Regions from separate parts of the Photobacterium sp. DA100 genome, predicted to be linked through region 4. Evidence: predicted binding sites of a transcription regulator. Region 4 holds the regulator's gene; each other region holds the start of a gene.
The links. Region 4 encodes CRP, which controls carbon source genes, mostly activating them, when cyclic AMP is high. Its sites were predicted from a motif close to TGTGANNNNNNTCACA; they were not measured.

Region 1: rppH (RNA pyrophosphohydrolase) is a predicted target of CRP. The motif match lies at 2,032-2,047, and genes of this name have one in related genera.
Region 2: PTW35_RS14650 (NupC/NupG family nucleoside CNT transporter) is a predicted target of CRP. The motif match lies at 1,820-1,835, and genes of this name have one in related genera.
Region 3: udp (uridine phosphorylase) is a predicted target of CRP. The motif match lies at 2,349-2,364, and genes of this name have one in related genera.

The regions. Positions count from the first base shown of each region.
Region 1 covers NZ_CP119423.1:3,260,722-3,264,199, forward strand. The annotation lists gene ptsP (phosphoenolpyruvate--protein phosphotransferase) at 1-1,334, opposite strand, end outside; gene rppH (RNA pyrophosphohydrolase) at 1,362-1,880, opposite strand; gene mutH (DNA mismatch repair endonuclease MutH) at 2,461-3,129, shown strand; gene PTW35_RS14925 (DUF6482 family protein) at 3,136-3,438, opposite strand.
Region 2 covers NZ_CP119423.1:3,201,550-3,205,027, forward strand. The annotation lists gene PTW35_RS14645 (XapX domain-containing protein) at 1-11, opposite strand, end outside; gene PTW35_RS14650 (NupC/NupG family nucleoside CNT transporter) at 416-1,675, opposite strand; gene PTW35_RS14655 (TatD family hydrolase) at 1,882-2,676, opposite strand; gene PTW35_RS14660 (hypothetical protein) at 2,666-2,842, opposite strand; gene glgX (glycogen debranching protein GlgX) at 2,857-3,478, opposite strand, start outside.
Region 3 covers NZ_CP119423.1:2,601,448-2,604,925, forward strand. The annotation lists gene ygjK (alpha-glucosidase) at 1-718, opposite strand, end outside; gene udp (uridine phosphorylase) at 1,381-2,148, opposite strand; gene PTW35_RS11945 (LysE family translocator) at 2,536-3,159, shown strand; gene PTW35_RS11950 (GNAT family N-acetyltransferase) at 3,208-3,478, opposite strand, start outside.
Region 4 covers NZ_CP119423.1:229,526-233,003, reverse strand. The annotation lists gene PTW35_RS01135 (heterodisulfide reductase-related iron-sulfur binding cluster) at 1-719, shown strand, start outside; gene PTW35_RS01130 (DUF3501 family protein) at 743-1,321, shown strand; gene PTW35_RS01125 (OsmC family protein) at 1,332-1,739, opposite strand; gene crp (cAMP-activated global transcriptional regulator CRP) at 2,010-2,642, shown strand; gene PTW35_RS01115 (hypothetical protein) at 2,830-3,018, shown strand; gene PTW35_RS01110 (DUF1338 domain-containing protein) at 3,112-3,478, opposite strand, start outside.

The sequences.
Region 1 (3,478 bases), 840 kb from region 4:
GCACTGAGGCCAGCATTGAGAAAGATGTGGATCCGCTCACCATCGAGTGTCGCCGCCGGTTTGTCCAATCCGGTTTCAACGACTGCCGCCAGCTCCTGCTCTTCTTTCTGTAAACGCCGATATTCAGCCAGCACATGACGGTTCGGGTTGACCAGCAAGTCGCCACGGTAACCGTCGACAATGACCAGGCTGTTATGAATTTTCTCCGGCACAAAATCGATCCCCATCACCGCGGGGATCCCCAGCGCTCTGGAAAGAATCGCGGCATGAGAGTTGGCCGCCCCTTCCTGGGAAACGACGGCAGCCAGCTTATCGCGCGGCACGCTGGCCAGCATGGCTGCGGTCAGCTCACGGGTCAGCAATACAACCGGCTCCTCCCAAGAGAGTTCGGAAGCCTCCTCATTGGCCAAAAAGAACAGCAACCGCTGGCCCAGCTCACGGATATCCTGCGCCCGCTCCTTGAGGTAGGCATCTTCCATATTGGCGAAACGGGCAGAATAAGTTTCCACCACTTGGCGGATCGCCCACTCGGCCAAATCACCGCCAGCAATTTTATGGAACAGATCCTTGCGCAGCATGGGGTCATTGAGCAGGTGGCTGAACAGGTCGAATATGGCCAGCGTTTCCTTGTGCAGTTCACTGTCGAAGCGCTTACGCAGGCGGCGAAACTCGGCGCTCGCCATCTCGATGGCGATACTCAACCGCTCTTGTTCCGCTTCGCGATCCAGGCAGGAGGCGGGGACTACGTGTTCCAGCCGGGGCTGATTGTCGTCCCACCAGGCACGAGCAACCGCTACCCCGGAGGAGGCCGCAGAGCCTACCAAATGCAGGCCGTTATGCTGATCCGGCCACATCCCCTGCGCCTTGGCGTGGGCAAGCAACACGGCCAGCTGGGCGGCCAGCGTCACCATGAAGGACTCTTCACTCTCGTCGAACTCACGCTGTTCACGCTGCTGGATAACCAGTACACCCAGAACTTGGCGCTGATGAATAATCGGCGTACCGAAAAAGGAGCTGAAAGACTCTTCCCCGATCCCAGGGAGATGTTTGAAATGAGGGTGATGCCGGGCATCGGCTACATTAATCGGTTCAGCCCGGTCGGCAACCAGACCAACCAACCCTTGGCCAAAAGGCAAGCCAACATGACGATGGGGCTTTCTCAGCCCCTTGGTCGCCATCAAGGTAAAACGCTGGCGCTGCTCATCCGCAATATAGACCGAACAACACTCGGTCTTCATTGCCTTGCAGGTGCTGATCACCAGTTGTTCGAGGGCATCAAGCAGACTCGGGGCTGCCGCCACCTTCTCAACAATTTCTCTTAGTTGCGTCAGCATAATCCGCCCCGCTCCCTACCAACTGACTTAGCCGCGCTTGACTCGGCGCTTTTTTCGCTCTTTGCGCTCTTTAAAAGGCATGGCTATGGCAGCAAATTCTTTTAATGCTCTGCGATATACATCTCGCTTGAAAGACACAACCTGCCGCACGGGATACCAATAGCTGACCCAGCGCCAACCATCGAACTCCGGCGTACTGCCACGTTGCATATTCACCTTAGACTCATCGCATTCTAGACTGAGCAGAAACCACTTCTGCTTTTGCCCGATACAAACCGGCTTGGAATCCCAGCGAACCAGCCGCTTGGGTAATTTGTAACGCAGCCAATGGCGGCTAGACGCCACAATCCGTACATCCTTCTTGGTTAGCCCTACTTCCTCGTATAATTCCCGATACATGGCTTGCTCAGGGGTCTCCCCCTCATCAATCCCACCTTGCGGAAACTGCCAGGAATGTTGTCCATATCGTCGAGCCCAGAATACTTGGCCATGGCTATTACAGATCACAATACCCACATTTGGGCGGTACCCATCGCCATCAATCACTGGACGACCTCAATTAAATCTCTATTAATAGTGATTTTTTCACAGACAACCCTATGGGTAAACAAACATTGTTATTTATCCGTCTATTTTCCTAGCTGAGCCACACAATCTGGATAACTTTTCGCTGCCGGATACTTTATAAACATCACAATGAGACATAGCCCACATTTATACACGTTTTCTGTGGATAGAATTGTGAAGAAGCCGTCAATCCAGTGGGTTACTTTGCCAGCGGGAGCTACAAGCAAACAAGAAGACACTGCATAAACACCAAACAAAAACCTTACTAAACATAGACTAAAGAATAAAAAGTGAATTTTACCGCCACTTTATGACTAGATCATTACTGTCACACTTTTAGATCGGTTAAAGATCAACCACCCATCATTTTATCCACATCAAAAAGCATCAACCACTCAAAAAACCACCAGCCAACTGGTTAAATTACCAACCAACCCCTGTATAAATGCACAGACAAGGTATAATGATGTTTTTTTCAGCGCACCCTGTGGATAACTAGATAATAGGATCCTTCATCGCGGCTATGGTAGGATCGCCTGCCACACAGAAGGTAAACACCATGCAACCGACTCCGAAGACTGAACAGGAACTTTTGATGCGTGCCAACGCACTCGCCGGGATGACCCTCGGCGAACTGGCGCAAATGGCCAATATCACGGTCCCGCCAGATCTGCGGCGTGACAAAGGCTGGGTGGGGCAGCTGCTGGAATGGCACCTAGGAGCCAGCGCCGGCAGCAAGCCGGTACCAGATTTCGCGGAGCTCGGCATCGAGCTCAAGACCATCCCGATCGGGTACCACGGCAAGCCATTGGAGACGACCTTCGTCTGCGTGGCTCCTCTGATAGGCTTACACGGCTTGTGCTGGGAAAATAGTCATATTCGCCATAAGCTGGCCCGGGTGCTGTGGATCCCGGTAGAGGGTGAGCGTGATATTCCCCTGGCCGAACGCCATGTCGGCTCACCGCTGCTGTGGAGTCCTTCGGCAGAAGAGGAACAACAACTCAGGCAGGACTGGGAAGAGCTGATGGATATGATCGTGCTCGGCCAAGTCGAGCAAATCACTGCCCGCCACGGCGAGGTGCTGCAACTGCGCCCGAAAGCAGCCAACAGCAAAGCGCTAACAGAAGCCTACGGTGCCAACGGCCAGCCAATAAAGACCCTACCGCGGGGCTTTTACCTCAAGACCCAGTTCACCGCCGGCTTGCTGGAAAAATACTTTATTCTGTAAAGCGCCTTACAAGGCGATAGTCATGTCTTCCCGGCATTGACTGAGCTGGCCGTCAGGCGAGAACTCATCATAGGGATCTATCACCCTGAGTGTCACGCTGGTGATACCAAGCGGGCGCAATAGCTCCCCCACCTGTTCAATCGACTGGAACTTGACCATCTCTCCGCTATCGGTCTTGAGCGGTTCAAGGTGATGCTTGTACTCCACCTCAAGCAGATAGTCGGAGCATCCAGCATAGCTGGTCAAGATGCACGCCGGTATCGACCCGGTGCCCGATTTGGTCCAGTGCTTCAATTGTGACAGTTTCATCCCCCCTCCCCAACCTTACCCTATAAAGGTTAACTATTGG
Region 2 (3,478 bases), 900 kb from region 4:
ACTTCATTCATAATCATTTTCTCTGTCTGGTACAGCACAAAGAAAGTGTAGCCTGCCCCGCGATGAAAGTAATGGTAGCAGAGGGTTTTGCCAGAAACCGGAGCGCAATCGATTTTATGGCATCAAATAGAAACGATGGGGAAGATGTTTACTGAATCTGTTGATTCAAGATCCTAGGGGAAAGAGCGATCCTAGTTCCTGGAGAAAGAGCTCTGGGTTCTGGGTTCTGGGTTCTGGGTTCTGGGTTCTGGGTTCTGCAAGTAGCACTCGCTTATAGCTATGATACGCCAAGCTCTTACTTCTGCTTTTCGCTCTTCCCAGGATCTAGGACCTAGGAACCAGAAACCCGTGTTTTTTACATACAAAAACGCCGCGGTTACCCGCGGCGTTTTATCAGGCTTTCAGCTCGCTATAATTAAGCAAGGCTGATGAATAGACCTGCGATAGTTGCAGACATCAGGTTAGAAAGCGTACCAGCGGCAACAGCTTTCATACCGAAGCGTGCGATATCGTGGCGACGGCTTGGCGCCAGACCACCTAGACCACCCAGTAGGATTGCTACTGAAGATAGGTTGGCGAAACCACATAGAGCGAACGAGATGATTGCTTCAGTCTTCGTAGATAGAGTAACTGCAGCACCTTCAGCTAGGTATGGGGCAAAGTTCAGGTAAGCAACGAATTCGTTAACTACCAGCTTCTGACCGATGAAAGAACCTGCGATCGTTGCTTCTTCCCATGGCACACCGATTAGGAATGCAAGAGGAGAGAATACGTAACCTAGGATAAGCTCTAGAGTCAGCTCAGGCATACCGAACCAACCACCGATGCCACCTAGCATACCGTTGATTAGAGCGATCAGACCGATGAAGGCTAGAAGCATTGCACCCACGTTTAGCGCTAGCTGCATACCAGAAGAGGCACCCGCTGCCGCTGCGTCAATGACGTTAGCTGGCTTGTCGTCACCTGCATTTGCATCGCTTGCAAGCTGCTCAATTGGCTCTTCAGTTTCAGGCTTGATGATCTTAGCAAATAGAAGACCACCCGGAGCTGCCATGAATGAAGCAGCGATCAGGTATTCTAGAGGTACACCCATAGAAGCATAACCCGCAAGTACACCACCCGCTACAGACGCCAGACCACCACACATAACCGCGAACAGCTCAGACTGAGTCATTTTTGGTACGAACGGACGGATAACCAAAGGAGCTTCCGTTTGACCAACGAAGATGTTAGCTGTTGCAGACATTGATTCGGCACGAGAAGTACCCAGTGCTTTCTGCAGACCACCACCTAGGATGTTGATCACAACCTGCATGATGCCCAGGTAGTAAAGTACGCTGATCAGTGCAGAGAAGAAAACAATTACTGGTAGTACGCGCAGGGCAAACACGAAGCCGCCACCACCGAACACTTCAAACATTTTGTCTGAAGTTAGGCCACCGAATAGGAAGTTGATACCGTCGTTACCGTAGGCGATAACGTTGGCAACGGCGTTAGACATACCATACAGTACGTCACGGCCAACAGGTACATAAAGAACAAATGCACCCAAACAGAATTGGATGGCAAATGCACCACCCACAGTACGTAGATTGATAGCTTTACGGTTATCAGATAGAAGTACTGCAAGACCTAGCAGTACTGCCATCCCAACCAGGCTCATAAACATGCTCATAGTTTATGGCTTCCCTTTAGTTAAGTTTGGCGTCTCGACAATTCGGCTCATTAAGAGTCCGGCGCATTATACTCATGCTGCGGCGGATAAAATAATGCCGACTTCACAGTTTGCAAGGAAAGGGAGTGAAAGTTCAATTCCAAATGTGAGACCCATCACACTTTAACGCAAACGTTTTACGCAAACGTTTATTTTGTGATGCTCATTCACACCTGGATACGGAAAAGTTCAGCAGTGGTTAAGCTAATGACCTGCTTAATTTCCTGTTCACTTTCCGCCCGGATCGCTGCAAGCTCACCCAGCACATTCACTAACCGATCAGGTCGGTTTGGCTCCCCTTGAAACCCAGCGACTGGCATGTCTGGTGCGTCCGTTTCCAGCAGCAATGCATCCAGTGGCAGTGCAGCTATTGTATTTCGAGTCTTATTGGCCCGGCGATATGTAATCGTTCCCCCGACACCAATTTTGATACCTAGATCAATAAGCTGCTGTGCCTGTTGGTGGCTACCACTAAATCCATGGTACACCCCACCGGCAATCGGCCTGTTTTGCCTCAAAACCCGAAGCAACTCGGGAAACGCCTTGCGGCAATGCAAAATCACCGGCAGTTCAAAGCGGTTGGCCAGCTGTAACTGGGCTGCCAATAACGAAATCTGTTGATCTCTATCGGCATTCACAATGGCAAAGTCTAGTCCACATTCCCCAACAGCAACGCAGCGAGATACGCTTTTTTCTCGCAGCACAGCCTCTGCGGCCAGCGCCGACTCCAACTGCGACAAGGCGTTTGCATCATGCTCGGTACTGAAAAAAGGGTGTAACCCCAGGCCAAAATAGAGGTTGGGGAAGCTTCCGGACAAGTCACGCAGCACCTGCCAGTTCCGCTGCCCGACGGCCGGGATCACGATCTTCTCTACCCCGGCCTGGCGGGCCAATGCCAAGTAATGCTCGGGGTCATCACAAAACGGCGCAAAATCAAAATGACAGTGGCTATCAATCAGCATCCGACTTGCCCTGTACGGCAGCGCCACTCTGCCTGTTGGCTGGGTGGCGAGGGTCGTCACTGTCATAGCGAACCGGCGCACAGCAGCGGCGATTCTCGGGCACCAGACCCATTTTTTCACACCAGCGGTCATAGACCGCTATCCCACGCTTTATGAGTGACATCATGGCTATCTATCCTGTTAGGTTGTCGTTTTGGTGGCCTTGGCAACCATAACGATCATACTACGCCCGGTCGCCAAGATGGTATCGCGGGTATAGAGCGGTGCGTCATCGATGGGATAAATATCATAGGGGGACGGCTTGGCGGTATTGATCACCAGGTGCCAGTCGCTGCTGTGGCGATCCGGCAGGGTAAACTCCAGCGGATCCCAGAAGGCATTGCAGATCACGTACAGCTCGTCCTGGGTGATCGGGTGGTACACTGTCAAGGCGATGGAATGAGAGTTTTCCGACCAATCGGGCTGGCCGGGCTGGATCCCGTGCCAGCGGATCCCGACATCCTCGAGCACCGAATTAAGCGACATGTGCATGTTCCAGTCGATGGTCGGCTCGGCGGTGCGCAACTGGCTTAGCAAAGTGACAAAGCGCAGCAAATCGCTGTGGGTATCCACCAAGCTCCAGTCAAACCAGCTGATTTCATTATCTTGGCAGTAGGCATTGTTGTTGCCCTGCTGGGTCCGGCGCACTTCGTCGCCCATATTGAGCATCGGGGTACCGAGCGCCAGGAACAGTGTCGCCAGCATGTTCTTACACTGGCGGTGGCGCAGCGATTCTATCTCGGCAATGGCCGTCGGCCCTTCC
Region 3 (3,478 bases), 1.5 Mb from region 4:
CAATACGGAACTCACTGTCATCATCGTTACGAATTGCCCAGTTGCCTTTCATGTCACCGAAAGTGATTTTCAGGCCATTATCCGTGGCGTGGATTTGGCGATTGTATTCCGGATACATCTGGTCAACGGTCTGGTTTTCGTAACCCGGTGTCGAGCGCGCCTTTTGCAGCAGCTCACCGTCCCACAACAATTGCAGATCCATGTCCTGACTCGTCAGGTTAGTCAGTTTGGTTTCAACCAACGAGGTTCGATCGGTGACAAAGCGAAGCACCATCTGCACTTCAAGCTTATCGGTCTTCAAGATCTGTACCAGCGCCCCCGGCGTGCTGTAGACCTTGGCTTCGGCTGCGGAAAGATCAATCGTCTCGCCGCTGATGGTATCGGTAATGTGAAGTTTGTCGAATGTCTGGCCCGACATGAAATGCGCATACTCCTGGGTCACCTGCATGATACCGCCAAAGGTGCCATAGCCTTGCTCATCTGCCGGTAGCAAGTGACCGTGCCAGGCCCCGTTGTCAACAAACGCGTTAAACTTCAAGTTGCTGTATTCGTCATAATCGCGCAGGTACTCTGGCGCGCCACTTCTGTCGATCACATTGATAAAATCGTTGCTCGGTAATCCGGCCTCTTTTTCTGATTTGCTACTGCTGCTATTACACCCCGCCAATGCCACGACGGAACCAATCAACACGGCTAAACACGTTTTACGAAAAGTCATTAAAAAATCCCCCGATGTCACCCGCCGCCGTGATCTGTGCGATTCTTGTATTGGCTGGCAGGCGCTTTTTTATTTACATATAACAAGCTTGTTTATTAGCGGAGGAAATAATAACGAGTAAAATTTTAAGTAAAATAGATCGTAGTCACAGTAAAATTTTTCAGTAAAACAATTAATCAAACCGCCTTGAATAACCATCCGGAATGAAGTGAAAAGTAATTCATAACAGTAAGTTAAGTTCGGAATCAATATCACAATCAACTTTTTACTAAATTTTGATTTCCTGCAAGCAGATCACTGTTGGCAAAATGGTTTCTTTGTTACTTAAAGAAACTGATAAAAGCTGTCGCTGCCAATAACTATGGACTCAGGGTCACGTAATGGAGCCTGTTCATTTTCATTACCGACAGAAACATGCGCCATAGATGCAACAATACCAACAACAGTTTATTTCAAATGTTACCCAGACCTTGCTTATGTAACAGCAACCTGCTTGGGCACAGTACCCTGCATGAGCAAAATATCGCCAGTATATTTATGCAAGTGAAACCAGATACAAGGTACCAAACGACAGCCGCTGCATGTGCGGTTATTGGAAGTAAAAAAAAGCCAGCTCAATTGAGCTGGCTTCTCTACTCGGTATCCGGCTGGGTAATAACCGATTACTCAGCAAGCATACGGCGGGCTGCTTCAACCACAACCTTGATAGAGCGCGCTTCTGTTTCTTTCAACGTTGCGTGATCCGGAATTTCTTTCTGAGTGCGGTTGATAATAACACCAGCAACACAGCCGGCACGAAGGCCTGAGCTTGCACACATGGTTAGCAGCGTTGCTGATTCCATTTCGAAGTTAAGCACGCCCATTTCCTGCCACTCTTTCATCGAGCCTTGGAAACGACGGACAATACGACCAGAGAATGTGTCGTAACGCTCCTGACCTGGGTAGAACGTATCACTTGATGCGGTTACGCCTGTGTGAACGGTCGCACCATCGGCATCACATGCCGCTTTCATTGCTGTAGCCACATCGAAATCAGCTACCGCAGGGAACTCCATTGGGGCGAAGTGCAAGCTTGCGCCATCTAGACGGACAGAACCCGTCGTTACGATCATATCGCCTACGTTGATGTGCGGCTGGATAGCACCGGTTGTACCGACACGAAGGAACGTACGCACACCCAGCTGTGCCAACTCTTCAACAGCAATTGACGTAGACGGGCCGCCAATACCGGTAGAACAAACAACAACAGACTTACCATCCAACTTAGCGCGGTACACCGTGTATTCACGAGAGCTTGCTAGAAACTCAGGGTTATCCATTAGGTTTGCGATTTTTTCAACTCGTGCCGGGTCACCAGGAATAATGGCTAGCTCTGCACCGTTAAGATCTGCTTTGTTCACACCCAAATGGAATACTGCGTTGTCAGACATAATCATATCCTTTCTATTGTTGCCGCCTGGTAGGGAAATTGAGGCCAGCGGCTGATTAGTTTTGTTTATACCCAAATGGCTTCAACATGAAGATCCCAGCGCTGAGTCAGCTATCTGGTAATCACTTGGGTATAAACCGTTTATTCATAATAAGAGTTCGTAAACACTTAATTACGATAGCTGATAAAAATTAGCATTTGAGTGATCGCAGTCACAGTAAGCGAAATTACATTAATTTCATGTTTCATGATAAAGTGACACAGATCACCAAAAAACGTTTGCCCGTGCGGCTTATCACACTATTTTTTGTTATTGAGTTAACTGATAATATTTTTTCAATTATTCTCGTTGCCCCGTCAGTATAGTTAACCGCAAGGATGTTAATTGATGATCGACTTCGCCATTTTGGCTGTTTTTATTCCTACTTTCTTTTTCGTCTCGGTTACGCCTGGAATGTGCATGACGCTATCGATGACGCTGGGTATGACGATTGGGGTTCGCAGAAGCCTGCCGATGATGTGGGGGGAGCTGATCGGGGTCGCATTGGTTTCCATCGCTTCTGTGGTAGGTGTGGCAGCCATTATGCTCAACTACCCTGCAATGTTCCTGCTACTAAAATATCTCGGTGGCGGCTATTTGTTCTGGCTGGGGATCCAGATGTGGCGCTCTAGGGGCAAGCTCGCAATTCCGGATAATATCGATGAGGAAGTGGATACCTCTGCGGTCGGATTGGCCATACAGGGGTTTGTTACGGCCATTGCCAATCCAAAGGGATGGGCATTTATGATTTCGCTGCTGCCCCCGTTCATCAATACCGGCAACGCCCTGTTACCACAGCTGTCGGTGCTGATCAGCATTATCCTAATCACCGAATTCAGCTGCCTGCTGCTGTATGCAAGCGGGGGGCGTACACTGCGCCGTTTTCTGCAACAGCGTGGCAACGTACAGATGCTAAACCGGATTGCCGGTTCGCTGATGATGGGCGTCGGCATCTGGCTGGCCGCCGGATAACTCGGCATAACAAACAGGCATCCTGCAAAAGGATGCCCCATCCAATCTCTATGGCTGCTTGCCCGGCTCAAAGATATAGGGCGTGGTTGTTGAGACAAAGACAAAGCCATGCTTTGCAACAATGGGGCGACTCATCTCAGAAGCATCAATAATTAAATATTGTTTGCCCCTCTTTTTCGCTTCGTTGATTCGCTTGTTGAGCAATAACGAGTAATGTCCCCTTCCCCGGTATTCAGCGATAGTACTACCTCCCCAGATCCCCGCAAACGGACTCTCATCGTTATAAACTATCCAGGCCGAGGTTACCGGTTTGCCGTCG
Region 4 (3,478 bases):
AGATCGCCCTGTTCGCCACCTGCTATGGCAACTACAACAGCCCCGCCGTCGGCACCGACTTCTTCAAAGTCTTCGAGCATAACGGTATCGCCATCGAGCTGGTAAAATCCGAGCAGTGCTGCGGAATGCCCAAAATGGAGCTGGGAGATCTCGAAAGTGTCCGCCAGGCCAAGGAACGCAATATCCCGGTGCTGCTGGGCATGGTTGAGCAAGGCTTCGACCTTACCGCCCCCATCCCCTCGTGCGTACTGATGTTCAAACAGGAGCTGCCGCTGTTGTTTCCGGATGACCCGGACGTGCTAAGGGTGCGGGACGCCTTCTTCGACCCTTTTGAATATCTGTCGCTCCGCCACAAGGCCGGCTTGCTCAACACCGACTTTCCGCATCCCCTGGGAGACATCGGCTACCAAGTCGCCTGCCACCAGCGGGTGCAGAATATCGGCATGAAAACCGAAGAGATCCTCAAGTTGGTTCCCGGCACGACCCTGCATACCCAGCCGCGCTGCTCCGGCCACGACGGTACTTACGCGGTCAAGGTCGAGAGCCATGAGCTCGCCGTTAAAATTGGCCGCCCGGTGGTCCGCAAACTCGAGCTGCATCCGCTGGATCATTTCACCAGCGACTGCCCGATGGCAGCCACCCACCTGGCCAATTTGGCCAGCAATATCGAGCAGGCCGAGCATCCCATTACCTTACTGCGCAAAGCCTATGGGCTATGACCTTCAACCAACAAGGAGCTCCCATGACCCTTTCCGCTTCCGACCTAATGTCCCTCGAGGTATATGCCCGCCAACGGCCTGAGTTCCGGCAGCGGGTAATGGCCCATAAACAGCCACGGCGCATCGCGATCGGCCCCGATGTAAAGCTCTATTTCGAAGACAGGCTGACCATCCAGTACCAGATCCAGGAAATGCTGCGCGTTGAGCGGATCTTCGAGCCCGAAGGGATCGCCGACGAACTTGCGGCCTACAATCCGCTGATCCCCGACGGCAGTAATTGGAAGGCTACGATGATGATCGAGTACCCGGCGCCGGAGGAGCGCAAACGCCAGCTGCAGCGGCTGGTCGGTATTGAACGGAAAACGTGGATCCAAGTCAATGGCGGGGAGCGAGTAAGTCCTATATGCGACGAGGACCTAGCCCGGGAAGACCGGAACAAAACATCCAGCGTCCACTTCTTGCGCTTTGAGCTGAGCCAGTCAGACATCAGCCTGCTCAAGCAGGGGGCCCATGTGAAAATGGGGATCGACCATCCCCACTACCGGGCCGTCACCGAGCTGACCGCCGAGCAGCGACTGGCGCTGCTCGCCGATCTCGACTAATGCCGCTAGATCAAAGCTGCTCCAGCACTTCGTATGAATGGGTCATCTCGACCCCTTCACCCAACATCAGGCATACCGAGCAGTATTTTTCCAACGAGTCTGCTACCGTCTTGGCCACAACCGCTTCATCCAAGTTTTCACCAGTGACGACGAAATGCAAATTGGCCGTGGTAAAAATGCGCGGGGCCTGCTCGCGTCGTACCGAGGAGATCTGCGCTTCGCAGCCGGTAATTTTCTGCCCCGCCGACTTAAGACCATCAACCACATCCACCGAGCTACACCCGCCTGCAGCCATCAATACCAACTCCATCGGACTCGGTGCTTTTTCGCCACCGTTACCGTCCATAACTACGCTGTGGCCAGAATTTGACTGTCCTAGAAAGGTCATATTTTCGACCCATTTCACTCGTGATTGCATTGCTTTCTCCTTACAACTTTTAGGGGCTTTGGGCACTATCTAGCAACTGTGTGATCATGTGCACACTTATGACTACAAAATGGCCTTTTCAGATAGATCAATATCAAGAAAAGCGCGCCGAAAAAAGATAAAATCTGAACTAATTATTCACGTGAGCTTGCAGCCCAGCGGTTGACTGAATATCCTAAACGACGAGCTAATTATGATTAGGCCCAGCCTCATTTTGAAGGACGTCGTTGTTGGGCAACAAACGCAGAGGAAGTTAGTAATATGGTTCCAGGTAAACCTCAAACAGATCCAACTCTAGAGTGGTTTCTTTCCCATTGCCACATTCATAAATACCCATCAAAGAGTACTTTGATCCACGCGGGTGAAAAAGCAGAGACGCTCTACTACATCGTCAAAGGTTCTGTTGCGGTCCTGATCAAGGATGAAGAAGGTAAGGAAATGATCCTGTCTTACCTAAACCAAGGTGACTTCATCGGTGAATTAGGCCTATTCGAAGAAGGCCAAGAGCGTACCGCTTGGGTTCGTGCCAAGACCCCTTGTGAAGTAGCAGAAATTTCGTTCAAGAAATTCCGCCAGCTTATCCAGGTTAACCCGGATATCCTAATGCGCCTATCGGCACAGATGGCAAGCCGCCTTCAGGTGACGAGCCAGAAAGTAGGTGACTTGGCATTCTTGGATGTTACCGGCCGTATCGCACAGACACTATTGAACCTGGCCAAACAGCCAGACGCAATGACGCACCCAGACGGTATGCAGATCAAGATCACCCGTCAGGAAATCGGCCAGATTGTTGGCTGTTCCCGCGAGACGGTGGGCCGCATCTTGAAGATGCTGGAAGAGCAGAACCTGATCTCAGCCCACGGTAAGACCATCGTTGTTTACGGTACGCGCTAAGCAGCCCGTTTGAACAAGCAGATAGCCAAAAGCCGCATCATGCGGCTTTTTTTATTGCCTCTCGCCCGCCCCTTTCATACTTACACAGCATTACTGTCTAGCGCATCACTGTTTTTATGCTTGTATCTACACCGCTTAATGCTACATTGTGCATATCAACCCTCATCACCTGTAATGGAATACCGGTATGGACATCGAACGCTTTTCACCACACAGCTCCCACCACTTGCACCGCGGGATCATTTCGCCGCTTCCTGATACCATCGAAATGACCGGTTTCAGTGACAGCCGCCACTACCTCGAGCAGCACGAGAGGGTGAAGCGCCACTCGCCTGGAGCTCACTTGGGCTATCCGCTCGACAGTTTCAAGCATTAGTACAACGCATAGAACTGAGCCTGTGACAGCAAGTGGCCACAGGCTCTTGGGCTTGGGACTTTTACGCTACCCGCTGCAGCGAGGGCTGCGACGTTAACCTGCGTCGGTACTTTCGAAGATCTTGTCAGCCGACGCCTCGACAAAGCCGGTATACAGCTCGCCGTCTTCCTTCGGATAACGCTTGGCAAACTCATAGAAGCCACCGGGGATGGTATACACACCATCGGTAAAGCCGACCTCTACCCTATCAGCCATGGTCGATGACTGCTCCAGCATCACCTCGGGACTGCCCTTGACCTCACCGCCCGAACTATTGATTTCGAAACCGTTATGGCGCAGTAGGTGATTGACCTCGGCCACCTCGGTAAACTGCTCGAGCTGGTTGAGGCTGACAGTAAAGTGATTGGCCCCGAAACCATGGGCGGCCAGCCAGCCGGCATATTCGCTCTCTGCCGCCAGC